Regions from separate parts of the Amphritea sp. HPY genome, predicted to be linked through region 2. Evidence: predicted binding sites of a transcription regulator. Region 2 holds the regulator's gene; the other holds the start of a gene.
What was found. Region 2 encodes LexA, which represses DNA repair genes until DNA is damaged. Its sites were predicted from a motif close to TACTGTNTANNTANACAGTA; they were not measured.
Positions count from the first base shown of each region.

Region 1: umuD (translesion error-prone DNA polymerase V autoproteolytic subunit) is a predicted target of LexA. The motif match lies at 1,432-1,451, and genes of this name have one in related genera.

Region 1 covers NZ_CP194015.1:1,559,574-1,575,258, forward strand. The annotation lists gene ACQUQM_RS07070 (RluA family pseudouridine synthase) at 1-251, opposite strand, end outside; gene ACQUQM_RS07075 (ion transporter) at 444-1,244, shown strand; gene umuD (translesion error-prone DNA polymerase V autoproteolytic subunit) at 1,466-1,906, shown strand; gene umuC (translesion error-prone DNA polymerase V subunit UmuC) at 1,906-3,201, shown strand; gene ACQUQM_RS07090 (glutathione S-transferase) at 3,351-4,031, opposite strand; gene ACQUQM_RS07095 (site-2 protease family protein) at 4,204-5,292, shown strand; gene ACQUQM_RS07100 (hypothetical protein) at 5,328-5,498, shown strand; gene ACQUQM_RS07105 (putative bifunctional diguanylate cyclase/phosphodiesterase) at 5,523-7,406, opposite strand; gene ACQUQM_RS07110 (heme NO-binding domain-containing protein) at 7,425-7,967, opposite strand; gene fahA (fumarylacetoacetase) at 8,221-9,537, opposite strand; gene selD (selenide, water dikinase SelD) at 10,043-12,301, opposite strand; gene egtD (L-histidine N(alpha)-methyltransferase) at 12,311-13,288, opposite strand; gene senA (selenoneine synthase SenA) at 13,396-14,760, opposite strand; gene senB (selenoneine biosynthesis selenosugar synthase SenB) at 14,936-15,685, shown strand, end outside.
Region 2 covers NZ_CP194015.1:1,679,685-1,695,369, reverse strand. The annotation lists gene ACQUQM_RS07655 (transglycosylase SLT domain-containing protein) at 1-1,329, opposite strand, end outside; gene ACQUQM_RS07650 (ATP-binding cassette domain-containing protein) at 1,476-3,362, shown strand; gene ACQUQM_RS07645 (universal stress protein) at 3,384-3,827, opposite strand; gene ACQUQM_RS07640 (hypothetical protein) at 3,924-4,430, shown strand; gene ACQUQM_RS07635 (DUF1653 domain-containing protein) at 4,457-4,675, shown strand; gene ACQUQM_RS07630 (DNA topoisomerase I) at 4,665-5,393, opposite strand; gene topA (type I DNA topoisomerase) at 5,600-8,326, shown strand; gene ACQUQM_RS07620 (DUF6586 family protein) at 8,360-8,884, shown strand; gene ACQUQM_RS07615 (hypothetical protein) at 8,929-9,198, shown strand; gene ACQUQM_RS07610 (cell division inhibitor SulA) at 9,289-9,744, opposite strand; gene lexA (transcriptional repressor LexA) at 9,749-10,351, opposite strand; gene dinG (ATP-dependent DNA helicase DinG) at 10,481-12,604, shown strand; gene rhlB (ATP-dependent RNA helicase RhlB) at 12,754-13,998, shown strand; gene ACQUQM_RS07590 (protein adenylyltransferase SelO) at 14,045-15,499, shown strand; gene ACQUQM_RS07585 (hypothetical protein) at 15,508-15,685, shown strand, end outside.

The DNA.
Region 1 (15,685 bases), 120 kb from region 2:
GTGGCGGTCGGGTAATCTTTGACTAAGCGAAAATGTACAGAATCTTTGTTTAGCGGGTGCTTTCCCGACAGCGTCAGCAGGCCGCCTGGCTTATTGATCAACAGCAGGTGCTCATCAGCGTATAAGATCGTTATCTGCTCATGACAGATGGGGGCGATAAAAGGATCGGCCTGGGGTTGCATCAACGTTACCTGATAAGGAGTTAATTCAAATACCGGCGTAGTCGTCGTGACAATCCCGTCGTATTTCAAATCAGAAATGCGTCAGTTTAAGACCTGCCGCCCGCTTTGCAAGCCTCACTTTACGGCCAGCCGACAGTTAAAATTCGTTAAATATGGCGACTTCTGGTGAAGACCATCTATGCATTGGCATAAAACATCAGTAAAGTGCGCTGTTCTTTAACCATCAAAAAGCGACCCTGCCCCGCATATGAGCCCTGCATTATGATCGATGAAAAATTACAATCTCACTTTTTTGCATTACGCAGCAACCGCTTGTTCGAGTTGTTTGTTGTCGCCATTATCCTGTTTTCTGCGCTGGTGATCGGTGCCAAGACCTACGATATTCCGCAACATGTTTTGCAGGTTGTCAGCTGGCTGGATGTGGGCATTACGCTATTCTTTCTGGTTGAGCTGTCGGTCCGTTTCATTGGCGAGCCGGAAAAACGGCGCTTCTTTAACAACGGCTGGAACCTTTTTGACACGCTGATCGTGGTGGTAAGCCTTATTCCTATTCAGGATAGTGAGCTGGCGCTGGTGGGACGATTGATACGAATATTCCGTGTGTTACGGATGGTCTCCGTTATACCCGAACTGCGACTGCTGCTTAATTCCCTGATAAAAGCATTGCCACAACTCGGTTATGTGGTGCTGCTGATGTTTATCATCTTCTATATCTACGCCGCAGTCGGTGCGTCTTTCTTCGGCCCAATTAATAATGAGCTTTGGGGGGATATCTCTATCGCGATGCTGACCCTGTTTCGGGTGATGACGTTTGAGGACTGGACCGACGTTATGTACGAAACTATGGCTGTGTATCCACTGAGCTGGTCTTTCTACCTTAGCTTCATCTTTCTGACCACCTTTGCCTTTCTGAATATGGTTATCGGTATTGTGGTCAGCGTTATGGAAAATGAACATGCCGAAGAAGAGAAGGAGCAGGCTCTGGCTGATGGGGTGCCCACCATCGAAGACCTGCACAATGAAATTATTGAGCTGAAAGCGCTGATCAAAGCAAAGAGCTAGCAGCAGAGCCTTATTTTGCAGCCCCGGTTTCGGGGCTTTTTTATTTGTAACGCTCTACTGCTGAGTATCCTTATAGTTCTTTTCATACCGCCCCTATGAATACCCAATACGTATTGTGTATTTTTAGTATCTGAATATTGCCAACTCCTCATTTACCCTTTGCAGAATCCTTTGTGGCACACTAATATACTGTTTATATATACAGTATATTAGTGATTCTTATGTCTATACAGATTATTGGCGCATATCAGCATCTGCGCTCCTGCAATATTCCGTTGTTCTATGACCGGGTAGCGGCAGGCTTCCCTTCCCCGGCTCAGGATTATATTGAGCAAACCCTGGATCTGAATGAGCTTTGCGTTCAGCACCCCGCTGCGACCTACTTTGTCCGTGCCGAAGGTGACTCTATGATTGAGGCCGGGATCTTTTCCGGTGACATACTGGTGGTGGATCGGGCGCTCAAAGCATTACACGGCGATACTGTTATCGCTTGTCTGGACGGGGGCTTTACGGTTAAACAGCTGCAGCTGCGACCAACATTGCAGCTGCTGGCCAGAAATCCCGCCTATCCGGATATTACGCTTACCGATGACGCCACACTGGAACTGTTTGGTGTGGTAACCACGGTGGTACACCCTTTGCGCCCGAGGACACTGTCTTAATGGCGGACCTTAATGGTGAGCCAGTCCGGCCGGTATTTGCCCTGGTGGATTGCAATAATTTCTATGCCAGCTGCGAGCGCCTGTTCCGGCCGGACCTGCGTGGTCGGCCGGTCATTGTACTGTCCAATAATGATGGCTGCGTCGTAGCACGAAGTAAGGAAGCAAAGCAGCTGGGGATTAAGATGGCCGTTCCCCTGTATCAGGTACAGGAGATTATCGAGCGTGAGAACGTTGCCGTATTTTCCTCTAACTATGCGCTGTATGGCGACCTGTCGGCCCGGGTGATGAGTGTTCTGGAAAGCCAGGCCCCCACGCTGGAGGTGTATTCCATCGATGAGGCCTTTCTTGATCTGACCGGGTTGGAGTATTGCGATTCACTGAGTCGTTATGGCTCAGCCTTGCAGCAACGGGTTTTCAATTGGACCGGAATCGGCGTTGGTGTCGGCATTGCGCCGAGCAAGACCCTGGCGAAACTGGCAAACCATGCGGCGAAACGCTACCCGGCAACCGGCGGCGTGGTGGACCTGAGCGATCCGGTGCGACAGCAGCGTCTGTTAAATATCACGCCGGTACAGGAAGTCTGGGGAGTGGGTCGGCGGCAGGGAAAACGTTTACAGGCGGCAGGCATCAAAACCGCATTGCAATTGTCGCAGTGTGACCCGAGATGGATCAGGATGCAGTTCTCGGTCACCCTGGAGCGGACTGTACGGGAGCTCTGTGGCCAGTCCTGCCTGGCACTAGAGCAGTGTCCGCCACCCCGGCAACAGGTCTTATGCAGCAGAACCTTTGCCCAAAGAATTACCGACTACCCGGCAATGCATTCGGCTATCTGTCAGTATGCGGCCAGAGCGGCAGAAAAATTGCGGCAGCAGGACCGCTCGGCCCGGGGAGTGACTATTTTTATTCGTACCAACCCCCACAGCCAGACTGATCCCTATTACAGTGAAAGCGCTTGTCGCCAGTTGGCGGTACCAACACAGGATACCCGGACACTGATTCGCACGGTTACCGCCCTGCTAAGTTCGATCTGGCGCGACGGTTATCGCTATATGAAGGCCGGCGTCATGCTATCTGATCTCTATCCGCCGGGAACATTCCAACCGACACTGTTTGATCCGGCCGAGTCGCCTTCTTCGGCCAGACTGATGCAGGCGCTGGACCGGATAAACGCCAGCGGCAAAGGTCGGATCTGGTTTGCCGGTGAGGGAAAATGCGATGGTTGGCAGATGAAACGTAATAAGCTTTCGCCGGCCTATACCACCCGCTGGAAAGATCTGCCGGTGGTGCGGGCCTAGAAACTGAAGGGTAAGAGTCTTGCGAGCCGATTGTTAGTGTAGATGCTTTTTGTGCTCTGGCTAGAGCGTTTCAAGAAATTACTTAATAATACAAAAGAACATTACTTTCAATAATATAAAGCTGCATAGTAAAGCTAAGGATTAAGTCTTTAAGCGCTGACAAGAGGTCGGAGAAAAGGTATACCCTGTTCTCCTTCCTGCCATTGTTTGTGCTTCTTCATCACTGCAATGAACAACTCGGATTCCAGCTGTTGCGTTAGCCAGGCTTGCAGGTGATGGTAATCGGAGGTAAAGAACCAGTCCCGGTCAACATGGGCAAACTGGCGGATAAAGGGAAAGATTGCCGTATCCGCCAGCGTCATCTGCCCGGTAGCCAGAAAACCATTATTGCGTTGCAATTGCCGCTCCAGCTTGGCAACCGTCACCTCGCACTGTTCACGATAATATTGTTCAGTATGCTGCGGATGGCGATCTGCATATTTATAGCGATCAAGATGCTGCTTAAAGACAAAGTCGTTTTCCTGAATCAGCCCTTCCGCCTCCCACAGCCAGTGATCATCGTCGGCAAACAGCCAGCCGTCCGGATCATTCTGCTGCAGCGCCCAGCGCATGATGTTACGGCTTTCATCAATCACCCTGCCATCAGGCAGCACCAGCACAGGAACAGTGCCTTTAGGCGACGCCTGCAGCATTGCTGCAGGTTTATCCCGTAAAACCACTTCGCGCAGTTCAACCTGAGTGCCGCTATAGGCGATCGCCAGTCGGGCCCGGATTGCGTAAGGGCAGCGGCGAAACGAATAAAGTATGGGCAGTGTCTGAGCGCTAGTCATGACTTATATGGTTTCTAAAGGCTATGAATACAGGAATGTTACGGAATCCTTGATTTAAAAACCACCCACATCGGCTACCTGAGGCTTCATAGTTATTTCAGGTTTCATAAACAGGCTGGACCTGTAAACTATGCGGCATATCACCGCGTTAAATGAAATATAGGTATTTTTCTTGGAATTACTGAACCTTGATTGTCTGGGTCAACCTCTGCGTCTGGAAGGCTCAATGGCTGGCTGGCAGATGCTGTACTGGAATAACACCCCGGTATCCCGCCTGGACGCTTCGGCTGAAGACAGTGGTGAAGCCCTGCACGAGTTTGAGCTACAGGCCGCAAGTGGCGAAACTATTATCTGCCGCCTGCAGATTCAGCTCAGCTGGCAGCCGTTTGAATTACGCTATGCGCTTTACGTTAATGACCAGCAGATTGGCGAGGGCAGCCGTAACAGTAAAGACATTGAGCGCCAGGTGCCGAGCCAGGTAAGCCGCCCGGCGAAGAAGTCATTCAGTATTCTGGGGCTTGGCGCACTGGGCCTGAAACTTCTGAAGAGCGCTAAAGTAATCAAGGCGGTGCTTGCCGGCGCCAGCATCGCGGCCTACTCCTGGTTTTTCTCCCTGCCATTCGCTCTGGCGCTGATTGTGTGCCTGGTGATTCATGAGTATGGCCATATCCGGGCGATGAAGTATTTTGGCATGCAGACTAAAGGGATCTATCTGATCCCCTTCCTTGGCGGCCTGGCATTAACCGAAGAGCGCATTAACACCCGCTGGCAGGATGTCGTTATATCCCTGATGGGGCCCTGTTTCGGACTGTTTTTATCATTGTTAAGCCTGTTAGCCTACTGGATTACCGGCTCGATGTTCTTTGCCGGGCTCAGCGCCTTTAACGCACTGCTGAATCTGTTTAACCTGCTACCGATTCTGCCGCTGGATGGCGGACATATACTGAAGAGCATCACTTTTTCTATGAACTCTGTCGCGGGTCTCGCACTTTGCCTGCTAGCCGCTGCCGGTGGCGTTGTGCTGAGTTATTACCTGAACCTGACGTTGCTCGGATTCCTGCTGATTATCGGTTGTATCGAGATCTTTTTTGAGTGGCGTGGTCGCCATAACAGTGCCCTGCTACCTTTAGATCGCTATGGTCAGTTATTCAGTGCCGCATGGTACCTTGTGGTTGTCGGCTCGCTAATCAGTATTATCTGGTACTTCAGCAGCAGCGGTGACACGCTGCTGGGACTTCCCCTTAAGGTGCTGCAAAGCTAAACTTGTACTCATTCACAGGCAAACGGCTAACTAATATGAGTGATAACGTTGTCGATATCAGCAGTAAACGGGATATAAACCGGCATAAGCGCAAGGAGCAGCGACTCGATGATATGAAGGGGCGTTTCGAGAAAGCGCTACCGACAGAGGAGCATGACCCGAAACAAAAGCTGCTGAATATTTTCCGGAAAAAGCCGAAGCAATAGCTTTTTAATCCCGCCGCAACTGATTTAAAGAGTTTCAGCTGCGGCGGGAAGCATCCCCTCTACAGCTGAAGCAGGGAGTGGTTCGGAGCACAGAAACCCCTGAATCATGTCGCAGCCCTGCTGTTCAAGCCATTGCTTCTCCCCCTCTCGCTCAACACCTTCGGCGACTACCCGCATGCCCAGCGAGTGGCTAAGCTCGATAATCGCCCGTGTCAGGTGCTGACTTTCCACTTGCCGATCCACATCGCTGACGAAAACCCGGTCAATCTTTAGAATATTGATCGGCAGCTGATTAAGGTAACGCAGGTTTGAGTAACCGGTGCCGAAGTCATCCAGGCAGATAGTAATACCCAGCGCGTGCAGCCGATCCAGTTGTTTCCGGCTAGCCTCAAGCTCGTTAAGAATAAGTCCTTCGGTAATCTCAACCTGAAATTGTTCACCACGGGTACCGGTCTGCTGCATCATCTGCTGAAAATAGCTGGCCAGATCGTCATCACTGAATTGCACTGGCGACAGGTTCATGGCGATCGGCAGATGGATTCCCTGATCCAGCCAGTGACTAGCCTGAATACAGCAATGCCTGATCACCCAGCGACCTATTTGCTTAATCTGCCGGGTTTCTTCGGAAAGCGGAATAAACTGTTCCGGCATCAGCAGGCTGCCATCACTTTGCGGCCAGCGTATGAGCGCCTCGACACCATTGATCTGCTGCGTTTTCAGATCTTGTTTTGGCTGATAATAGAGCACAAATTCGTTGTCTAGCAGCGCTTCATCAATGCGTGTTTTCAGTAACCGGGCGTGACGCACCTGTTGTTTCATCTCTTCCCGGAAAAAGCATAAGGTACTGCCCTGATGCTTAGATTCTTTCGCCTGATACATCGCTATATCTGCATGGGCGATCAGCTCTTTCGGGCTGTTATGGGCATCGGCATAGAAGGCCGCCCCGATACAGAGTGATGCCTTGATAATAGAGTGGGCCAGGATAATGGGCTTCTCGCACTGCTCGATCATCTCCTGACATAGTTTGTTAACGCTGGATTCGGTATCCATTCGCTGCAGGATTACGGCGAATTCATCACCTCCGAGGCGGGCGATAGTATCATTGCCTTTAATCACGCCGGTAATCTGAGCAGCAACATGGCGCAGCAACTCATCGCCGGCCTGATGGCCATAGCGGTCATTGATCTCTTTGAAGTCATTCAGGTCGATAACCAGCAGGGCCAACCCCTGCTGCTGGGCTTTTGCCTGATAGCAGGCAAGCTTAAGTTTCTCTGAGAACTGCGCCCGGTTTGGGATTTTTGTGAGGTTGTCATACAGCGCCATATACTCAATGGTACGGCGACTCTCGACCTGGTCATGAACATCGACAAAGGACCCGGCGATCCGGGCCACTCTGCCCTCCTCATCCCACAAAGCCTGAATATTCAGGCGAAACCAGCGTTCGTCACCGTTGTTCAGGATTAGTCGGCACTCCATGTCGACGTCATCTTCATTACGCAGATGCGCTTCCAGCGCTTGCTGTAGCGAACCAACATCGTCATTGTGAACAAAAGGGAACTGATCAAAGATCAATGCCAGTTCATGGCGATCATAGCCCAGCAGTTCAGTTAACCCCTCGGAGCAGAAAAACTCGCCGCTGGTCAGATTTTTCTCCCACAATTCGGTATTGGCAGCCATCAGGACCAGCTCGAGGCGAGAGACAGTTTCCTGCAACGCTTCTGTGCGCTGTAGTACTTTTTCATCCAGTTCTTCGTTAATCTTTTTCAGATGCAGGTTCAGCTCATACAACTCAAGGCTTTTTTGCTCCAGGATTTTCTCAGCCTGCTTTCTCGAGCGGATATCACGATCAGCCTTACGCTGCAGCAAAGCGATCTGCTTCTCTAGGTCCTGTACAGCAATCTCAGTCATGAGCAGTTACCTGGTCCGTTATCTGCGCAAAATAAACGTTGCAGCTGACTGTTCATCAGCCCCGTCAGTCTGTATTTCAACGGTAAAGCTGTTGTTATGATGCTTTGAGCATCCAAGCAGCATCCCTTTAGCAAAACGCGCCATCGGACGGCAGGATTGGTAATGAAGATGCATCTCCTGGTCGTTGATTATGGTATGGCTGAGCTGAGGCAGCTCTGCATCAGGATAGAGCTTGGCAACCTCAACATGAATTAGCTGATCAACCTGAGTCAGCATGGTAAAAGGATCAGAATCCAGCTGTGAGCTGATGTGGGGGAATGCAGTGATCAGATGGCCAAACATATATTCGCCATACGCTTGCAACAGATCGGGTACAGCTATATCTACAAGCTTACTAAGGCGACCGACCAGTATAGCCATTTCTGAAAAGTCATAGGTGCCAACCGCAGTATAAGCACCACCACTGGCCAGCTGGTCAGTATCAAGCATGGAGTCCAGTACCTCCAGGCCGAAACGATCTTCAACCATTGTCACAAATTCACAGAAGATAACGCCTTTCATATAACCCCCTGAAGGTTTACTGGCTGGTCCTAACGCCAGCGAATTAGCACTAGTATGGTGTAATACAATAATATTATTTTAGATTTTATCCTCATTTTGACAGAATAAAATCACTGTTGCGACAGCGCTAAGGCCTTGAGAGACATAAGGAATGTGCTGCAGATGGATGGCTGCAGCCGAAAGAAGGGCCGATAACAGGCCGGAACAAAAAAAGGCAGCCGAAGCTGCCTTTGATCTTAAATTAGGAGGATGCTTATTTATTCGCTGGCAGGACGGTACTTACCACTTCGCCGAAACCGATGCGGGCAGCCCCCACTTTTTCACACCAGCCACGCATAACCACAGCGTCACCATCTTCCAGGAAAGTGCGTTGCTCTCCGCTTGGTAAAGTGAAAGCCTCTTTACCACCCCGGCTCAGCTCCAGTAAAGAGCCACCCTCTTCATGTTCCGGACCGGATTGAGTGCCGCTGCCCAGGAAGTCCCCAGGGCGCATGTTACAGCCGTTAACCGTATGATGTGCAACCATCTGAGCCACAGTCCAGTAAGAATGAATAAAGTTAGACTGTGACACCTTGGCTGGTGCATCACCACGATTACGCATCGCTTCCGTTTGCAGCAGTACTTCCAGCTTAATATCCAGCGCACCTTCAGAACTGTTCAGCTCGGACGACAGGTATGGCATCGGCTGAGGATCCGCAGGATCCCGGCTGAATTCCGCACGGTACGGCGCTAACGCTTCGGTGGTTACAATCCATGGCGAGACTGTTGAGGCAAAGTTTTTCGCCAGGAACGGCCCCAGCGGCTGGTATTCCCAGGCCTGAATATCACGGGCAGACCAGTCATTGAACAGGCACATACCGAACACATGCTTATCGCTGTCATCGAGCGCTATTGGTGAACCCAGGTCATTACCTTTGCCGATGTAGATGCCGACTTCCAGTTCATAATCCAGACGCTTACAAGGGCCAACACTAGGCTCTGTGGCATCCGGCGCTTTAGTCTGACCGCAAGGACGCTTGAATTCCTGGCCGGAAACATCAATCGAAGAGCTGCGGCCGTGGTAACCGATCGGCACCCATTTATAGTTTGGCAGCAACGGGTTATCCGGTCGGAATAGTTTTCCGACACTGGTTGCGTGGTGTACTGAGGTGTAAAAATCGGTGTAATCACCGATAGAACAAGGCAGGCTGTATTCAACTTCGCTTTGCGCAATCAGGCAGTCTGCCAGACTGGCTTGCTCAGCGGCACCTTCGCGCAGGCCACGGGAGAGCGCCAGACGCAAAGCCGACCAGACTGAGCCACCCATCGCCATAAATTCATTCAGCGTTGGCTGAGCGCAGGCTTGCGCGCCATCAGCGGCTGCGCCACTGAAAAGCCCCTGCTGCGCAGCTGCTGCCAGATCAACGACCTGATCACCAATTGCCACACCGCCCCGGAACGCTTCGCTACTGCCTTTGCGACGAAATTCGGCGAAAGGAAGGTTCTGGATAGGAAAGTCGGTGTCAGCTGCATTAGCGGATACTACCCAGCTACGCAGATTAAGATCATGGGTTTCATTCAGTGCAGGCATACTTAATATCTCGGTCTGTTATCTCGCAGTCAGCCTAAGGCAGTATCCCCTGGCGCTGCTTTTTTAATTTTATGCAGTAATTGAATGATTGCCATATTGTCATAAGCCTGATCACAACCGGTGATCACATAGAACTATGGGCTCAGACAGCTTTCAATCACTGCAGCAGGTGCTTTTGAAGCGGTCTGCAAAGAGTATTTCAGAGGGCTAGAGTACTAGAACCTGATCGATGTTCAATTCGTGATAGATAAATATATTAATTCCAAATAGTAAACAATCAGAAATCCGCCAGAGAACATCGGCAATTATAAGTATCTCTAAGTAATGGCCCTCTGGAGACTATAGATAGCGGGAGCTACAGAGGATTATGTCTTTACAGGATAAAAATCGACAGAATCCCATGTACCTGGTTGTTTTCGCAGATCCAGGCACAGCGGTATACGAGGTAAAGCGCGCGGCTCGTTTTTTTATTTCGGACAATGAACTTTGTTCCACTATATATTCATCAAACGGTTCTTATCGGCGCCTCTTGATCAGACAGCTCCTCTATTCTACCGATAATCCGGGTGTCGGGATAACCCATTAATTGCAGCTCTCTCACACAGGCGCCGACCTGATCATCGGGTACACCGGCTAACAACCCACCAGCGGTTTGTGGATCGAACAGCAGCGGGAATGCCGGGTGCGTTGCAGCAGACTCGATGTCGTGGATGGCGCGCCGCAGACGCAGGTTCTGCGGTTGCAGTGATGACAGAATACCGGCGGCGACGGTATCCAGTGCTCCTTCGAGTAATGGCAAGGCATCCAGTTGTAGCACCGCATCGACTTGAGAGGCTTTGGTCATCTCAATCAGGTGGCCGACAATGCCAAAACCCGTGAGATCGGTACAGGCTGTTGCCTGGTAGCGTTGCAGGCATTCGGCGGCTTGCTGATTGGATACCAGCATCGATTGAATTGCGCCATCTACCCAGCGCCCCTTGGCTTTGCCGCGCATGTCCGCGGCAAACAGGGTGCCGGTGCCGACCGCTTTGGTGAGTATCAACGCATTGCCAGGTTTTAAACCGCTCTTGCGCATGACGTTATTTGGATCAATCAGGCCATTGACGGTTAAGCCAAATGCCAGTTCCGCACCTTCACTGGAATGTCCGCCAGCGAGTACCGCGCCTGTGGGCCCTATGATGCTTAGTGCACCGGCCAGTACATCGTACAGTGATTCTTCAACGACCCGCTCGCGGCCATAGGGCACGGTGGCGATAGCTAAAACTGATTGCGGCTCTGCACCCATGGCGAACAGATCGCCCAGAGCGTGGTTGGCGGCGATGGCGCCGAAGGTATAGGTATCATCGATGAAGGCACGGAAATAATCGACGCTCTGTACCATCACTTTACCTTGCGGCACTGCCAGCATGGCGCAATCATCGGCTGCATCCCGGCCAATCAGGACATCATCACGGCGATCATCAGGCAGACGCTGCATGACGCGGGTTAATACCGTTGCACCTACCTTGGCACCGCAACCGCCACAGCGCATCGCCAGGGTTGAGAGCTCTTTAATCGCTGCCGCATCCGCAATGCCTGAAGCCAGTTCCGGCCCCTGCTCATCGCCCATCTCCGGCAGTTCATTGAACTTACGCATGAACCTTACATCAATCCAGTCCTTGATACGCCACAACCAGGCGGATTCATAAGACCAGTTGCCATGGGAGGCGATGGCGTATTTGTTACCAGTGCTGATCAACCCGAGGAAATTTTTCTGGGCACGGTATGGACGTAACTTCCCTCCCGTTGCAGCGGCTCTGAGATTGTCTGCCAGTACCGGTCCCTGGCGCACGGCAAATACGCCGGACTTGGGTCGTGGGTCTGGCAATGCTGCAATATCACCAGCGGCGAAGATATTTTCATGGGACAGGGATTGCAGGTTATCATCGACACGGATAAAGCCGGCATCGTCGACGGCAAGTCCTGCATCAGCCATCCAGCCAGGTGCGGCGGCTGTCGTTACCCAGAGAACCGCATCGACAGCCAGTACAGAGCCATCATCAAGAATGACCTGGTCGGCTCTGACTTCCTTAACGCTGTGTTTCGTTGTAACGCTGATATCGCGCTCAGCAAAGATACGTTCAAAACGTTTGCGCACCCCGTCATTGTGCATGTACATGATGCTTTCGCTTTGAGTGACGACGCTGTAGTTAAGTCGTTTGGGATCATCACCTGCTTGAGTCAGGGTTTGCTGTAAGTGATGCTGGGTTGACAGGGCCAACTCAACACCGCCGGCACCACCACCCACTACCACGACCCGAAATTCACCTTTGCTTGATCGTGCACGCTCAACCAGGGCGTGCCATTTTTCCAGAAACAGATCGATAGGCTTGGCGGCGATGGCGAACTCATCCACCCCAGGCACATTGATGCTGCTGGGCCTGGAGCCGATATTGATGGACAGCAGATCATAAGCAATACGCGGGCGACCGGGTGCGATTACTTCCCCTTTACCGGTATCTATACCTTCCACCTCGGTATGGTACAGCCGGGCGCCGGCAAAGCGTGCCAGCGGCCCCAGATCGATATGGCAATCATCATAGTCGTAATGTCCGGCCACATAGCCCGGAAGCATACCGGAATATGGCGTATGGATATCCCGGGTCAACAAGGTGACACGCAGGCCTGGTACTGGCTTCATGGCCAGGCGTTTCAATACGGTGACATGTGCATGGCCGCCGCCAATGAGTACCAGATCTTTTACTACGGGTGAGGTATTTTTCATTATGATTGCTTAATTATTTTCTGTTGTCGTTGCTTGACGAAATAGATGGACGCTGAACAGCTGCTCTTCATCTACCCACAGGGCATCTGAAATGAACCCTGCCCGGGCTGACAGGTTGATAAACTCTTCGCGGCTGTATTTATAAGAGTTCTCTGTATGGATACTCTCCCCCTGCGCAAAGTTAAACCGGAATTTACCGATAATGACAGTTTGCTCGCACCGGCTGACCAGGTGCATCTCTATCCGGCCTCGCTGTGTATCGTACAGCGCCTTATGCTGCCATGCGCTGAGATTAAAATCCCCTCCCAGTTCACGGTTGATACGGGTTAACAGGTTGAGATTGAACTGAGCAGTCACGCCTGCGGCATCATCATACGCGGCTTCGAGAATAGTTTTGTCTTTTTTCAGATCGACACCGATTAACAGATAGCCACCGGGGCCGACGAGTTGTGCAATTGAGGCCAGGAAATCGACGGCGCCGTCCGGATCAAAATTACCGATACTGGAGCCGGGAAAGAATGCAACATGGGTACCTGGCGGAGTACTCGGCGGCAGGCTCATTTCACGGGTATAGTCGGTACAGGCGGCGTGAATCTCCAACCAGGGAAAGGCGATAGCCAGCTCTTCTGTGGCCAGCAGCAGGTGATCTTTGGAAATATCCATTGGCACATAGGCCTTGGGGCGCATGCCTTCCAGTAAGATATGTACTTTGGCACAGCTGCCGCCACCGGGTTCGACCAGCAGACTGCCGGTTCCCACACGGCGAGCTATTTCCGCCGCATTGGCTGACAGGATGCCGACCTCGGTACGGGTTGGATAATACTCGGGGAGTTCGGTTATTGCATCGAAGAGCCTGGAGCCGTGGGCATCGTAAAAATATTTTGGCGGAATCATCGCCGGTCGTTGATTCAAGCCCTGCACAACGTCTGTCGTGAACTCATCCTGACTGGAGTGCAGATCATGGAATTGGACATTTTGTGTGCTCACGAGGCCTTCCTTTCCTTCCTTTTCAGAAACTGCCTTAATAGAACTGCTTGTATAAGAACATGTTTTATAAAGCTTAGTATTACAACACTTGAGTTACAGGAAATTTTTTATAACGCACAGGTACGAAAGCCGGCAAACACATCGTTACGTTCCGGGCCGTAGTAAGTCCGCCAGGTATTACGAATCATGCGGGCCCGTGTTGTCCAGGCCCCGCCGCGTAATACCCTGGTGTTGCCAAACAGCGGCTGGGAGTAATCCGCGTACATATCCGGCACAAATCCCGGGTATGGTGCGAAGGTGTCTTGTGTCCATTCCCAAACGTTACCGATCATCTGCCGACAACCAAAAGCACTGTCACCAGCAGCATGAGCATTAACATCGACGGAACCCAGGGCATAACCATCAAGGTTTGCCTGGTTGGCTAGCGGCATCTCACCTCCCCAGGGAAACTTTCGTTTGGTAGTCGCTAATGATTGTCCATCAGCCGTTGGCTGGGCAGATGCAGCCACTTCCCACTCGGCTTCGGTCGGTAAGCGCCGGTCGGCCCAGCGGCAGTACGCCTGCGCTTCGTGCCAGCAGACATGAATCAGGGCGGCATTCATGGGAAGATCAACCCACTGGTCGAATTGCCGTTGCTGCCAGCTCCCATTACCTGAACTCTTATCATCACTTTCGATTGCAGCATGTCGCCAATAGGCCGGATGCCTGAGACCTGTTTGTACTAGCCACTGCCACCCTGCTTCGTCCCAGTATGCTTGATCCTCATAGCCCCCCGCTGTAACAAAAGCCAGATAATCACCGTTACTGACCGCAGTCCTGGCGATACTGAAAGGCTTTATCTCAACCGGGTGCGCCCATTTCTCATTATCAAACACGAAACCGTCTTGCGCAGTGGCACCCAGCATAAAGATCCCTCCGGGAATTTGCACATCCCCGCTGAGAGAATCAGAATCAAGAGCTGTATCAAGCACTTGAGCGTTACTTGCCCGGCGATTCAGATCAGGATTACCGAGATGGGGTGCGGGGTAGTTCAGTGTCTGGCGGGTATAGGTATAGGCTTCGTTATGCATGTCCTGGTGAAATACGGCATATTGCGCCAGATAGTCCCTGTAGGGATCGTTGCCATCAGCCAGGCAGGCCTTGATACGATCCAGTACCGTCTGCATATAGACATGGGTTTCCTGCATGGCAGGTAGCGGCAGATCCCAGCGGTCATCGTGGGCAATGGTGATGGAATCATACAGGCTGTCGGTATCTGCACGCATTGATGTCTGTCCCAGATGCTGTCGCAACACCCAGTATTCATAGAAGTACGCGGCATGGCCGACTTCCCAACGCAAGGGGTTCACTATAGGTAACTGCGGGCCCATCAGTTGTGCAGCGCTGAGACCTTCCAGCAGCGCCAGGGTTCTTTCATGTGCATCCTGCGCCTGTTTAGCAATGGTTGCAGGATCCAGGACTGCTGGATCCAAGGTTGCAGATTTCTGTTTGCCGGGTTCCGTTTGCACTTTCAGCTGCCTTTATGGGCTTGTCTTAGATGAAGGATAATAGCTTTGACACTAGTCTTCCATGCAAAACCAACAATGTCATCTAAGTGAATTTGATTCATACTACAGTTTCCGACCTGCGAATAGGAATTAGTCAGCTATGCGCATAATTCTCATTACTCCGGCACCGGCTAAATCACTGGCTGGTAATCGGGCCACTGCTGCCCGTTGGGCACATATTCTGAGATCGCTCGACCATCGTGTTGATATCGTGACAGAGTATACCGGCCAGAATGCAGACCTGATGATCGCATTACATGCCTGGCGCAGTGCGGATGCGGTGCAGCAGTTTACTGACGCTTACCCCAACCGACCTATCATTGTCGCGATTACCGGGACGGATGCTTACCGGTTTATCCATAGCCATCCAGAGACTACTCTGCAGTCAATTAAGTTAGCCGATCATCTTGTCGGCTTGCATGACCTGATCAGTAATACTCTGCCGCCAGATCAGCGGCATAAGATGAATGTGATCTACCAGTCGGCTGAGCCAGTCAGCAAGCGGGAGCCCTATAAACGCTATTTTCATATTGCCGTATTGGGCCATTTACGTGAAGAAAAGGATCCGTTGCGTCCGGCCCTGGCGGTGCGTAATCTTCCTGAAAGTAGCCAGATTCAAATTCATCAGTACGGTAAAGCGCACTCGCCCGAGTGGGCCGATGAGGCCACGGCGGAAATGAAAATTAACCCACGCTATATCTGGCACGGTGAAATAGCGCATCATGCCATCAGACAGGTGTATCAACGCACTAATCTGCTGGTATTGCCCTCGCGAATGGAAGGCGGTGCCAATGTCATTTCCGAAGCAGTCGTTGCCGGGGTACCGGTGATTGCCTCTGACATTGAAGGC
Region 2 (15,685 bases):
ATTCCATTCCCGCCGGGCCAGGTAAAGTTCCTGATTGAGATACAGCTCACGCATTCTGGTGAAGGCAGGGCTTTGTTGTAAAGCCTGGATCTTATTCGGATCCGCTTTTTGCTGCATCGGATTGAGGCGGAACTGACTTTGCAGCATATCTGCCGCGAGCAGGCCGTAATAACTACGCTGTTTGCTGAGCTGGAAGAATGAATCTGAATAGCTGGGCTTAAGGTCGCGAGTATGGCTGGCGGCTATTGTTTTCCAATATACCCATTGCTCCTGCTGTTGCAGTTCCTCGCTGAGCATGTCGATCAGTGAATAAACTTTATTCCAGTCCTGTTTAGTCAGGGCGAGTTTGATTCGGTGCTGTTGGATCTCTTCGTCAAGATTGACATTGAGTTGAGCCAGCAGGTTGTCAGTTTTTTTGTCGGAACTATTGAACAATCGGCTGGCCAGCTTACGGTTCATCGCTTCCTTCTGAGCCTGGCTGAAGCTTAACTTGTCACGGATTCTGAGCCAGATATCGGTGGCGGTTTGCGGGCTTTTGCGGGATAGTCGGTACAGGCCATAGAGGTAGGTTGTACGGCTTGCCAGGGAATCGCCTTTGATGGTTTTTTGTTGTTTCAGTAGTGATGGATTATTTCGTACTTGTAGTAACAGGGCTGCTTGCTGGCGTTGTTTTTTGTCTTTTATGAAACGCTTGAGATAGATGGCCAGGGTGATGCTGTTATTGTCGACTGCCTTCCAGAACCGTTCGGCTGCCTGATCTGATGTCGGGCCAGTGGATTTTTTGGTCCAGTAGTCGAATACGGGGTCACAAATGTCGCTGATTGAATGGCCCACATTCCAGAGCTTTTCGACATCTTTCATTGCTTCTTTATATTGCTTTGTCCGAAGCAAAGCGAGACGCTGGTAGCACTGATATTTTTCTTTCTGAATATCTGCGCTGGCATAGGCAGTTAAGTAATCTTTCCAGCGCGATTTGCTGCCCAGATAGCTGAGCCAGCGCTGTTGCAGTTGTATCGTAGTCGGCAGATCGGGATAGCGTTTTGCGTACAGATTAATATGGTGCTGAGTAATAAAGTTCAGGCGATGCTCTAACTCGGATTTTTCCAGATAGGGGTACAGAGGATATTCAGTCAGTTTGGCTTTGCTAAGATAGAACTGGTCCATCTTATTGCTCTTCAGTTGTTCTTTAGCCTGCTGATACAGTGCACGTTGCTGGATCAGTTCAGCTGCTTGCAGCGGACCTGTCGTTATCAAAAACAGGCAAAGCAATGTGGCACTGATGGCAGCATTGCGCAAAAATCTTAAATTAGAAGCTACGACTGTCATCATTATCCATAATAGCTACACAGGTTATGCATCATCATAGCCTCAAATGGGTCATAATCACGAGAAAATTATGATCCTTTTCAGTAATACCGGGATTCTTCTGTTTTTTTTTGTAGAATAGCCTCCTTAATTTTCTGTTGGAACTAAAAATGTCGCTGATCAGACTGGATAATGTTTCCGTAGCCTTTGGTGATAAAAAGCTGCTTGATGGTATCAATTTCAAGTTAGATAAAGGTGAGCGCGTTGCGCTTGTAGGACTTAATGGCGCGGGTAAGTCAACGCTGTTGCGTGTAATTATGAAACAGCAGGCTACCGATGATGGCGAGTTCTGGCAGCGCGGTGGTTGCCGTATAGCTGAGCTCCCCCAGGCACTGCCTGCAGCCGATGACCGACTGGTTAAAGAGGTTCTGGCCGAAGGAGTCTCCGAGGTCGTGGATCTGTTACAGCGCTATGAAGCGCTGGCGATGAGTCATGCCGAGTCAGATCTCGCGGAGCTGGAACGATTGCAACAGGGTATCGAAGCTGCGGATGGCTGGCATCTGTCGCAAAAAATACAGCAGGTACTCGAGCGTCTGGGGCTTGATGGTGAGATGCCAATGTCAGCGCTTTCAGGTGGCTGGCGCAGGCGGGCTGCGCTGGGTGCTGCGCTGGTACAGTCACCTGATCTGCTGTTACTGGATGAGCCTACCAACCATCTGGATATAGAAACTATCGAGTGGCTTGAGAAGCAGATGCTGGAGTTTAACGGTGGCGTTCTGTTTATCTCTCACGACCGCTCATTGGTGGAACGACTGGCAACCCGCATTGTCGAGTTAGATCGCGGCAACCTGGCCTCTTTTCCGGGAAGCTACAGTGCATATCTGGAAAAGAAAGAAAAAATGCTGGAAGAGGAAGCGCGGCATAATGCGCTGTTTGATAAGCGGCTGGCTGAAGAGGAGCGTTGGATCAGACAGGGTATCAAAGCACGGCGTACCCGTAATGAAGGCCGTGTTCGGGCATTGAAGTCACTACGGGTTGAGCGCTCAGAACGTCGTGAGAAACAGGGTAAGGCGAAGTTTGCGATGGAGCAGGGTGGTCGCTCCGGCAAGCTTGTGACAGAAGCTGAAAATGTTAACCAGCAGTATGGTGGTGATGTTGTTCTACGTGATTTTTCAGTCTCGATTCAGCGCGGTGACCGGATCGGTCTGATAGGCCCCAACGGTGTTGGCAAAAGTACCCTGCTGAAAATTATGCTGGGTAAATTACAGCCTGATAGCGGTGTTGTGCGTATTGGTACAAACCTTGATGTGGCATATTTTGATCAGTTAAGAGGTCAGTTAAAGCCAGAGAAAACAATCATCGACAATATATCTGAAGGTCGCGAAAGCATCAGTATTAACGGCAAATCACGACACATTATCAGTTACCTCGGCGATTTTTTGTTTACCCCTGAACGGGCGAGAACTCCAGTTAAGGCGCTTTCTGGTGGTGAGTGTAACCGGGTAATGTTGGCGAAGTTATTCAGTCAGCCGGCTAATTTGCTGGTACTCGATGAGCCGACCAATGACCTGGATATTGAAACTCTGGAGTTACTGGAGGAGATACTGCTTGAATATAAAGGTACGCTACTTCTGGTAAGTCATGATCGGGCTTTTCTGGACAATGTTGTCACTTCTACGCTGGTTTTTGAAGGCGAGGGCAGGGTGCAGGAATATGTCGGTGGCTATCACGACTGGCTGCGTCAGCGTCCGGAGCCTTTGAAGGCTGAAGCGGTCAAGAAATCGATTGCACCAGTTGCTAAGGAAAGTGTTGAAGCTGCACCACCAACGGTAAAGAAAAAACTCAGTTATAAGCTACAGCGTGAGCTGGATCAGATGCCAGAGCTGTTGGAGCAGGCGGAAGCTGAACTCGAGCGTTTGCAGCAGGAGACCGGTGCCGCTGATTTTTATAATGGTGATCATCAGCAGGTCACAGACAAACTTGCTGAATTGCAGGTGCGAGAAGAAAAGGTTGAACAGTTGATGGAACGCTGGGTCGAGCTGGAGGCTATGCAGTAGCCTTCAGCTCTTGTCTGGGGCTTATTCGGCCTGTTCTTTGACGCGAACTGCCAGTACGTCGCAATGAGCCCCATGCAGTACACCGTTGGCAGTAGAGCCAAGTAAAAGAGCTAAGCCGTGTCGGCCATGGCTACCGACGACGACCAGATCACAGTTTTGCTCATCAGCGATTCGATGAATCTCAGTTTCAGTATGACCCGACACTACTAGTTTTTCTTTTACCGGGTAATTGAGAGCCTTGCTGTAGGTTTCCATCTTACTGTGAGCATGTTCATCCAGTTGATCCTGGATGGCGGTCAGATCCATAGGAACGTCACCACCATAAGCAAAGCTCAATGGCTCAATCACGTGAACCAGAGAGAGTTCAGCCTGGCAGTTTTCTGCCATCTGGCGAACTTTACCAATCAATTGATTGGATTCCTCTGACAGGTCAACCGCGAGCAGGATATGTTTGTATAGACTCATCTGGATCATCTCCGTATTGGCTTATGTATAAGAGACTAGCATAAGCAAAATGATATTAAGTGTGACCGGTGTCAACCGGATAACGAGGATTTTGAAATGAAGTGGGCAATTATTGTTCTGATTATGATGTCGCTGTTGGGCTCAATGATGTGGGTGATGCCAAGTAAGCGGCAAAAACTTCAGGCAGAGTTGCGCTTAAAAGCTTCAAAGCTTGGTTTTAATGTTCAGATGATACGTTTAACGCCACCAAGGGCCGCCGGCCAGGTTGAGCCGGAAGTCTATATGGCAACTGCCTACCGCTTGCCACGCTTCAATCTGGAAAAAAATGAGCGGGACAGCTTTGTTGCCTGGCAAATATTCAGGCAGACAGCAGTTGCCGACGAAGGATTACCTGAAGGTTGGAGCTGGGGTGTCGGAGAACGTAAGCTCAGCGAAATTCAATTGGCGCGGTTGGGTCAGTTGATTGCTCAGTTGCCCGTAGGGGTTGATTCGATTGAGTCGACACCGGTCCATTTCAGCTTGTTTTGGGATGAACGGGGACGGCTTGAAGATCTGGAGCAGTTTAAAGTCATGATGCAGGAATTTATCGATAATAAATTTTAAGTTGCTGAAGTTTAATAGGTGAAGTAATGACAGATATAAAAAACGGCTTGTATCGCCATTATAAAGGTGCCGAATATGAGGTTCTGCATACCGCTCGCCACTCTGAAACAGAGGAATGGCTGGTGGTCTATAAGCAGTGTTACGGTGATCGGGCGGTCTGGGTCAGACCACTCGATATGTTCACCGGTCAGGTAACAACGGCTGAAGGGTTGCTGGTAGAGCGCTTTGCGTTTATTACTCAGTAATCGCGCCACTGTCCTGTTTAAGTTCAGCTAGTGATGAAGCCAGGGTGCTGGCTGCCAGTGCGCTGCTGGGACGGGCTTTATTGAGTAACGTTCGGATATGGTCAAGATGTGGCTGTTTCTTACGCTGAGGGACGTTGGTCCGGGTTATGATCGCTTTGGCGTGTTTGTAATGTGACATAGCGATCAGCTTATCGTCCCGTTCGAGGTAGTGATTGCCCTGGGCAATATGGGCATCGGCGAATACAGTAACGTGCAACCAGTAGAGATCCTGCTGAAACTGTTTAGCGGTACTGACTGCCAAAAAACCTTGCTTGGTCATCTCGATGAGGATTTTTTCAGCATGCTGAATATAGATCTGAACGCGTTTCAGCGAGCGGTCGTTACTGAATCCCCCAGGTACCGGGCTGAGACGGTCAGTGTTCTCTTTTTGCGTGCTTATCTGCTCCAGTATCGGTGACTCGGGGGCAAGTAGGGCGATATCCTCAATCATTTTTACTGTGTATTGAGAGATCTTCTCGATAATTTCTTCACGGCAGTTTGCTTCGCGAAGTACCGCAAGGGTGTTCAGCGCGTCCTCAGAATGGTGTTGCAGGTAATTTAATCGTTTTATTCGGCGCTCTTCCCGTTGCTCTTTAGATGCGATAAAAAAGTTAATTAGCAGTGCGGTTAAACCGACTGCTGCAATAATAATGATAAAAATCAGGTTGTCTTGCAGCATATTCTCAGGTAGTTGTATTTATAGGACGAATAGAGATAGGGCATAAGTGGTATGCCCTGTTATGGTTAAAATATACCTTTATTGGTGGCAGTTCATAAAGTTAAAAAGTGTTTTTTTTTAAGCGGATGCTTGACCAAGGTACCAGCAGCCCTTATATATGCACCCTGATTTATGTTGCCAACCTTATCCCTAAGGATTGAATTTGTATGGGAAAATCCCTAGTAATCGTCGAATCACCGGCAAAAGCCAAGACCATCAATAAGTATCTGGGTAATCAGTTTGTTGTTAAATCCAGTGTTGGTCATATTCGGGATCTCCCGACCAGCGGCTCCGGTGCGGCAACCAAAAGTGATCCTAAAGAGCGCGCCAGACAGGCCGCTATCACGCGTAAATTATCGCCGGAAGATAAGATTCGCCATAAGGCAAAGAAAGCAAAAACACAGTTGATTGCCCGGATGGGCGTCGACCCTGAGCAGGACTGGAAAGCGCAGTATGAAATTCTGCCAGGCAAGGAAAAGGTCGTTGATGAACTGAGACGACTGGCCAAAGATGCTGACACTATCTATCTCGCGACCGATTTGGATAGAGAGGGGGAGGCGATCGCCTGGCACCTGCGTGAAGCGATCGGCGGAGACGATGATCGATATCGCCGGGTGGTGTTTAACGAGATCACCAAAAAAGCGATTCAGGAAGCGTTTCAGCAGCCAAGCGATCTTGACCTGAACCGGGTCAATGCGCAGCAGGCTCGCCGTTTCCTTGACCGTATTGTTGGTTACATGGTGTCACCGTTATTGTGGGAAAAGGTTGCCCGAGGCTTGTCCGCCGGACGTGTTCAGTCGGTTGCCGTGCGTCTGTTGGTGGAGCGTGAAAAAGAGATACGCAGTTTTATCCCGGAAGAGTTCTGGGAAATTCATGCTGACACGCAGACCCCGGATAATAATTCGATCCGTTTTCAGGTAGAGAAATATCAGGGTGAAGCCTTCCGTCCGGTTAGCGAGACGGAAGTTAAGTCGCACCTTGATCAGCTGAGCAGGCTGGAGCTGAAAGTAGCCAGTCGCCAGGACCGGCCTACCAGTAGTAAACCTTCAGCTCCCTTCATTACTTCAACACTGCAGCAGGCAGCAAGTACCCGACTTAGCTTCGGTGTTAAAAAGACCATGATGCTGGCCCAGCGTCTCTATGAGGCGGGCTATATAACTTACATGCGTACCGACTCCACCAACCTGAGTGGTGAAGCAGTTGCGACTTGCCGGGATTATATTAAGGAAAACTTTGGCACTAAGTACCTGCCGGAGGATGCCAACCTATACAGCAGCAAGGAGGGTGCTCAGGAGGCTCACGAGGCGATTCGCCCTTCCGATGTCACCATAGAGGCTACATCGTTAAAAGGTATGGAGCGTGACGCTGAGCGCTTGTACGAGCTTATTCGTCGCCAGTTCCTTGCCTGTCAGATGATGCCTGCTTTGTATACCAGCAGCCGTATCACAGTAAATGCTGGCGAGTTTGAATTGCGAACCAAAGGGCGTATTCTGCGATTTGACGGTTATACCCGGGTGATGTCTGCGCAAGGTAAAAGCGATGATATTATCCTGCCGGAAGTTAAATCCGGCGATCTGCTGACACTTGAACAGTTTGATCCAAAGCAACATTTCACCAAGCCTGCACCGCGTTTTACAGAAGCAAGCCTGGTACGAGAGTTGGAGAAACGGGGTATTGGTCGTCCATCGACCTATGCATCAATCATCTCTACCATTCAGGATCGCGGCTATGTCGAGGTTCAGAATCGCCGTTTCTATGCCCAGAAAATGGGCGATATTGTTACTGAAAGGCTGGTGGAAAATTTCACCGACCTGATGGATTTCAGCTTTACCGCCAGAATGGAGGAGTCGCTGGATGATATCGCGACTGGAAGCGCAGATTGGAAGGAATTGCTGAATCAGTTCTATGATGGTTTTATTTTCCGTCTTGAGCAGGCGCAACATCCTGAAGATGGTATGCGCCCGAATGCGCCGACTGAAACCGATATTCCCTGTACCAGCTGTGGTCGGGTGATGACGATTCGAACGGGTACGACCGGGGTATTCCTGGGTTGTTCAGGCTATGCATTACCACCAAAAGAGCGCTGTAAAACAACCATGAACCTGGTGCATGGCGATGAAGTGGTCAGCGTCGACGGTGATGATGAGGAAGAATCACGCATTCTGCGTAATAAGCACCGTTGCAAGATCTGTGATACGGCGATGGATAGCTACCTGATCGATGAGCAGCGAAAATTGCATATTTGCGGTAATAATCCGGATTGTGCAGGTTTTGAAGTCGAGCAGGGTAGCTACAAGATCAAGGGTTACGACGGTCCGGTACTGGATTGTGATAAATGTGGTGCCGAGATGCAGCTCAAGACAGGCCGTTTCGGCAAGTTCTTCGGTTGTACTGCTGAGGGCTGTAAAAATACCCGTAAGCTACTGAAAAATGGAGAGGCCGCGCCGCCTAAGATGGATCCTGTTGCAATGCCTGAGCTGGCTTGTGAAAAGGTAGAGGATACCTACGTATTACGTGACGGGGCTTCGGGTTTGTTCCTGGCTGCCAGTCAGTTTCCGCGCAAGCGGGAAACCCGTGCGCCTAAAATCAGTGAGCTATTGCCACATCAGGCAGAGATCGATCCGAAATACAGTTTCTTGTTTTCCGCACCGGTGCAGGATGATGAAGGTAATCCATCTATTGTTCGCTATAGTCGCAAAACTAAAGAGCAGTACGTGATGACTGAGGTCGAGGGTAAGGCAACAGGCTGGCGGGCATTTTATAAGGATGGTAGCTGGCTTGCGGAAAGTGCAAAAGCCAAAAAAGCGCCTGCTAAGAAAGCAGCTACCAAGAAAGCGCCTGCTAAGAAGTCGCCAGCGAAGAAAGCTACAGCAAAGAAGAAAGCTGACGAATAAAAGGTATTCGAACAGCTTAATCGGGAGAGCTTAATGAGTGGTGTGTACTTAGCAAGAACTAATCAAAAGCTTAACTTCACCCGGATTCACCTGGAAGCGCTGAAAAGCGCTCAGTCATCGACGGGATGGAGTAAGCATGCGCAGATCGAGTCATACAATGAGTCGGTGCTGTTTCATATGGTTTCAGCTTATAGCGCGTTCTTGAAAGAGATTGCGGAGCAGTACCGTTTTGATGCTGAGCGTATCAGTAAGTTGAAAGAGTTGGTGGAGCAGATGGAGGCGCAGGGGTTGGAAGCGCCTGAAGTCGGTGAACTGCAGGAGTTGCAGTTCAACCCCCGTAGCTGGTTACATCATCTGCTTGCGGCGTACAAAGGCTGCTGGCGGGCGGAAGACCATCAGCAGTCCGCGGCTAAGGCAGAAAGTATTTCTGAAATCCATGTTATGCAGATCAACCCGGATCACGCTGAAGATGCCGATATAATCAAGGAGTATCAGGCCTGGTTTGATCAGCTTCGGGCGCTTATAGAGCGTCTGCGAAGCGGTATGCAGGAATGGTGATAAGCCATCACAGTGATAGAGCAGAGACTGAATAGAGAATAACAATGCCAGATATGTTTCTTGAGATAGTTGAATTGGATGATGGTGAGATAGCGCTGAGAAAAGCCGATTCTGACGATGAGCCGATTATGCGGGTGAATTTTTCTGATCACATACTTGAGCAGTTGCACGAACAGCATATCGATGTTGCTAAGGTAATGCTGACTGCCGGAATTCATATGATATCTGATATTAATCAGAAATCGGAAGAGGGTCAGGCCTCTGATGGGTCTTCAGATAATACAGATGATCTCCGGCCCAAGGTGATTCACTGATTATCTGTTTGTACAGCTAAAAAAAACAGCGCTTCTGGCGCTGTTTTTAGTTGTACTCAAAGAGCAGGAGAGGCTGCAATGATAAGGTATTTAGTCATTCCGCCCGCGGATGACAATGCCGTGGCTGGCACCGTTTAGCGCTGCAGACTCAAGATTTTTCAATTCTTGATTGTTGAGCATACCTGGCCAGGTGATAACTGCGTGACAGGTGCCTGCCTGAAGTGCCTGGCAGGCCAGATCATAGGTTGAATGGTTCTGGTCTGGCTGGAGTAACATAACTTTGTTGAGATCGATTCCTGCAGCCTCTAGCAGGGCCTTGGGCAAGGTGGCTGGCGGAGCGATCCAGGCAAACCAGCGATCATCTTTGCTGAGTTGTGCAAGCAGTGGCAGCAACATCGTCATCTGCTCGAAATCGTTATTTTGTAATACGATCTCGGTTATTTTCCCGGCCAGTCCTGAATGAGGCTTAACTCTTACAGTTTCCGGTCGCAAAAGGGCTGCCGGCATAGCGGTATTTAGATTAACGCTGTTTTCTACTTGCAACATGTTCTTATCCTCTTCTGATAACCCCGACACCAAGGCCTTCAATTGAGAGTTCTTGCTGTTCCAGATCGACAACAATTGGTTCAAACTCTTTGTTTTCTGCGATCAGATAGATCAGCTTTCCTTCCCGTTTAAAGCGCTTAACGGTGACATCGTTATCCAATCGTGCAACAACAATCTCTCCATCTTTGGCGGTCTGGCACTGATGTACTGCAAGCAGATCTCCATCCATAATGCCAACGTCTTTCATACTCGTACCGCGTACCCGTAACAGATAATCAGCAGGGGGGTGAAAGAAGTCAGAAGCAATGGTAATCCGGTCTTCTACGTTTTCCTGCGCCAGTATAGGTTCACCGGCAGCAACCTGGCCCACTATCGGCAGACCGCTATCTTCATCGTCGAAATTTGGAATACGTATGCCACGTGAAGTGCCAGCGATCATCTCAATAGCACCTTTACGGGCAAGCGCTTTAAGATGTTCTTCCGCAGCATTGGCTGATTTAAAACCAAGCTCGCGAGCGATTTCTGCGCGGGTAGGTGGATAGCCAGTGGTTCGGATGTAGTGTTTTATGCAATCAAGTACATCTGTTTGGCGTTGTGTCAGTTTCATGATCGGCTCTGTTTTTTTATACAGTAGCTGTAACTATATACAGTATTTTATATTTGTAAACATTTTTATGTTTATATATCCAGTATTATTGGTAGAATGGCCGCAGAATAAGAGCTGCAGGTGTGTCGTGTGCTGACAGAAGAGTTGAAACAAGAGATTCAGGGTGCTTACCGGCGCTTTCTGGAAAGCCGTCAGTTGAAACCACGTCGTGGTCAGAAACAGATGATTGCTGAGGTTGCCAAGGTGCTGGGTAATATACTCACCGACGACAAAAGTCATCGTTTGGGTGAAAAGCATGTCAGTGTCATTGAGGCGGGTACCGGCACCGGTAAAACTATCGGTTATCTGCTGGCGGTTATCCCTATAGCGAAAGCCCTGGGTAAGAAAGTTGTGCTTTCCACTGCGACAGTGGCGTTGCAGGAACAGTTGCTGCATAAAGACCTGCCAGAAGTTCTTGAGCACACAGGTTTGTCGCTATCGTTTGGTCTGGCCAAAGGTCGCGGCCGGTATTTCTGTATTAATAAAGCTGAACAACATCTCGATTCCCATGGTGCGACAGGGCAGCAGGCGTTATATGAAGATGAAGTTGCACTACGCCTGGATGATGAAACCGTTGAGTTTTATAAATCTCTGCTTAATGAGTTTGCCTCAGGGCGCTGGGATGGTGATCGGGACAATCTGGTACAGGAAATCAACGATCAGGATTGGTATCCGCTGACCAGCGACCATCTGCAATGTACCAATCGACGCTGTAGTAACTTTGGTGCTTGTAGTTTTTTTAAAGCGCGACGTGAACTTGATCAGGTTGAATGCGTGATCGCCAACCACGATATTGTTCTCGCGGATCTGTCTCTCGGCGGCGGTGCGATTCTCCCTGAGCCTGCCGAAACTATCTATATCTTTGATGAAGGCCACCACCTATCCGATAAGGCCAGCGGTCATTTTTCGTTTTCGTTACGTTTAAAATCCACCGTGCGCTGGTTGTCATCTACCGCTAAGCAGTTAACCAAAATGACAGAGCAGCTAGGCCAGCCACAACTGCTATGTGACTATGTTCGGCAGCTGCAAAAGCCAGCGGAAGATCTCGATGTTGTGTTAACTAACTGGGCTGAACTGGTCAGGCCACAGCTGCTTGATGATAGTCGGGGACGGAATATTGAGCGGCTGCGCTTTCCCGGTGGTGTATTGCCAGATGAGATGCGTCAGTTTGGCCTTCAGGTAGAAAATCTTGCTGCACGTCAGTTCAAGAAAATGGAGATGATTCTTGATCTGTTGAAGGAATCGCTGGACGGTGAAAACGGTTCGATAGACAAACAACAGGCCGAACAGTGGTATCCCCGGGTCGGGATGATGGTTGCTCGCTATCAGGGGATTACCGGTCTGGGGCGCAGTTTTGGTCATGTCGATGAGGAGAATGCCACACCAACCGCGCGCTGGATTAATCTGGTAGAAACCGCGCAGGGATATGATTTTGAATGTCGCAGTGCACCTGTTTCTGCGGCACAGATGTTGGCGCATAATCTGTGGCAACACTGTTTTGCTGCTGTCGTTACATCAGCGACACTTACCGCATTAGGCAAGTTCGACCGGTTACTTGCCGATCTGGGCCTGCCTTCTGAAACGGCCTGTTACTCATTGCCTAGTCCGTTCGATCACTATAATGCTGCCGAATTGCATATTCCGGCGATGAAGGCAGAAGCAAATAACGCTGAACAGCATACCGAAGAGGTGATTGAATACCTTAACCGGGAGTTAGATCCGGCTGCGGCGACCCTGGTTTTGTTCAGTTCGTGGCGGCAGATGCGATCAGTGCTTGCCAGTCTGGACGAAAAGCTAAACAATAAGGTGTTGTCGCAGGGTGAGCTCAGCAAAAATGAGATTCTGAAACGCCATAAGCAACGTATTGATGAGGGTGAGGGAAGCATGATCTTCGGTCTGGCTTCTTTTACCGAGGGCGTTGATCTGCCCGGTAATTATCTGACAGAAGTGATAATTACCAAGTTACCGTTCAGTGTGCCGGATGACCCGGTAGATGCCACTATGGCTGAATGGATTGAACAACGTGGTGGCAACCCATTTATGGAATGGTCAGTACCGATGGCATCAGTGCGCCTGACCCAGGCGGCAGGCCGACTACTACGAACAGAACAGGATAGTGGTCGCATAGTGCTATTGGATCGCCGGGTAATCACCCGTCGCTACGGCAGGCAGTTGTTAGATACACTGCCGCCATTCCGCAGAAATTTTAGTTGACCGTCAGTAATGCCGGATAAGGTAATACATTGATTAAGAATATATTAAAGCGTGAAGCTGCTCAATCAGGTCAAGAACAACAGCCTGCTGCCGGAAATGCTGTACCGCTCAGTGAAACAAAGCCTGAAGTAGCTAACAAAAACAAAGCTGTGAGCTCAAAGAAGAGCTCTCAAAAAGCGGCTTCTCAAGCATCCTGGACCCGGGATCAGTTTGTTGTTCCTGCGGTTGAAGGCAAGACCCGTTTCCATGATTTCGATCTGCCTGAAGATGTGATGCATGCTATCGCCGATCTTAACTTTCAGTATTGCTCTGAAATCCAGGCTGCGACCCTGACAGAATCATTGGAAGGCAAGGATATGATCGGCAAGGCGCAGACGGGTACTGGTAAAACTGCCGCCTTCCTGATCAGTATCATTACCGATCTGGTTGACTTTCCGCTCGATTATAAGCGCGGCAAAGGTATCCCCCGGTCGTTAATTATTGCTCCGACACGTGAGTTAGCATTGCAGATCGCCTCAGACGCTGTAGAGACTGCTAAATATTGTGATCTGAGTGTGGTGTCACTGGTTGGCGGGATGGACTATGAAAAGCAGCGCAGGCAATTGGCAGCCCGTCCGGTCGATATTCTGGTCGCAACTCCGGGACGACTAATCGACTTTGTTCGCTCTAAAGATGTTGATCTGGGTGACGTTGAAGTGTTGGTGCTGGATGAAGCGGATCGGATGCTGAGCATGGGCTTTATTCCCGATGTTCGCACGATCATCCGTCACACACCGCGTAAAGGTGATCGTCAAACGTTACTCTATAGTGCGACATTTACTGATGACGTGATGAACCTGGCTCAGCAATGGACCACGGATGCGGTAACGATAGAGATCGCTCCGGAAAAGAAGAGTACTGACTCAGTCACTCAGCAGGTTTTTCTGGTTTCCCGGCAGGATAAGTATAAATTGCTTCGAAACTTCATGCAGATTAATCAGCTGGAGCGGGTCATTGTGTTTGGTAACCGTCGTGATGAAACCCGGCGGCTGGCTGAGCGCTTGCAGAAAGACGGTCTGGCCGCGGCGCTGATGTCCGGCGAGATTGCCCAGCAGAAGCGTGTCAAAACTCTGGATGATTTCCGTAACGGCAAAATAAATATACTGGTAGCGACCGATGTTGCAGGTCGTGGCATCCATGTTGATGGTGTCAGCCACGTTATTAACTACTCCCTGCCTGAAGATCCGGATGATTATGTGCACCGTATTGGGCGTACAGGGCGAGCGGGTAGTACCGGTACATCTATCAGTTTTGCAACCGAAGACGATGCCTTCCTGTTGCCAGATATCGAAGCCGAAGCCGGTGTGAAAATGGAATGTATCTATCCAGATCCTAACTTACTGGAAGCGGTCTGATCCGGTGTCAGCTGATCAGGGTCGCAGATAATAAACAGGTAGTTGAATGGTTATGACGCAATCGGACCTTAGTTCGTTAAGCCTCAGTAATCGTTATCTGCAGCTACCTGAAGAGTTCTACAGTCGGCTGCAGCCGCAGCCGCTGAAAAATCCCGGTTTAGTCGCTTTTAGTACATCCGCAGCGTCTCTGATAGGACTCGATCCATGTCAGGTCCGTGAGTTGGAGCTGAGCGTTTTGTTTTCCGGCCATCGGTTGCTAAAAGGGAGTGTGCCGCTTGCTACGGTCTATTCCGGGCATCAGTTTGGCGGTTATTCAGCTCAGCTTGGCGACGGTCGGGCATTGCTTCTTGGCGAAGTAGCAGCGCCGGATGGGCAGTTGTGGGAGCTGCAGCTGAAAGGTTGTGGGCGCACCCCCTACTCGCGCCATGGTGACGGCAGGGCCTCTTTACGCTCGGTTATTCGTGAGTATCTCGGCTGCGAAGCGATGGCTGCGCTGGGTATCCCTACCACGCGGGCGTTATGCATAATCGGCAGTGAGACACAGATCTACCGTGACTCTATCGAGTTTGCGGCCGGTATGCTGCGCCTTAGTCCCAGCCACATTCGTTTTGGTCATTTTGAGTACTTTTATTACAGTCGCCAGGCGGAACAGTTAAAGCGTTTGGCCGATTTTGTAATTGAGCATCATTACCCTGCATCTCTTGCGGCAGAGAACCCCTATCTTGATCTGTTTCAACAGGTTGTTGAACGCACTGCGACTTTAGTAGCTAACTGGCAGGCGGTTGGTTTTTGTCATGGGGTTTTAAATACCGATAATATGTCTATTCTGGGCCTGACACTGGACTACGGCCCCTTTGCTTTTTTAGATGACTATGATCCCGGATTTGTCAGTAATCGTTCTGATGAGTATGGTCGTTATGCTTTCGGGCAGCAGCCCTCTATTGCTCTGTGGAATTGTGTGTGCCTTGCTCAGACATTAAGTGGTCTTGTCCCGAAAGCTGGCCTGGAGGTGGTTTTGGGGCGGTTTGAGGCGGTCTATGCAGTAGTCTATACCGACTTGATGCGCAGCAAACTTGGTCTTGCTGATAAGCGACTGGGGGATCCACAATTGATTCAGGATCTGCTGCAATTGATGGCTGGAGACGGTGTCGACTATAGTCGGGCTTTCGCCTTGCTCCAGCACGAAAGTGATGCTGGCAATAAGGGCTTTTCTGAACTGTTTTCTGATCAGTCAGGAATTACTGGCTGGCTGCAGCGTTACCGGGCCAGAATCGAATGTAAAAAGCTACGTGTTGAGATTATGGCGCGCAGTAATCCTCGTTACATACTTCGTAGTTATCTGGCGGAAGAAGCTGTACGCAGAGCGTATGATGGAGATCATAGTGAAATAGTAAAGCTGCTGTCCGTACTCAGATACCCCTATCAAAATCAGGATTTCGGGATATACTCTCAGGCAACTCCTGAATGGGGTAGAAATCTATCGATCAGTTGTTCATCCTGAGGTGATAAGTGGATAAACATAATACCGGACGGATCAGTCGCATATTGGGCGCTTTGGTCAGTCTTTTTTTCTTAGCGGTGGCTTTTGCCGGTTATCAGAAGACCGGTGATATAAAGGTCGCAATGTTGTTTGTAGTGCTGGCGGTAATTGGCTTTTTTATCGTCAAGCTGTTGTTTGCGGGGGTCA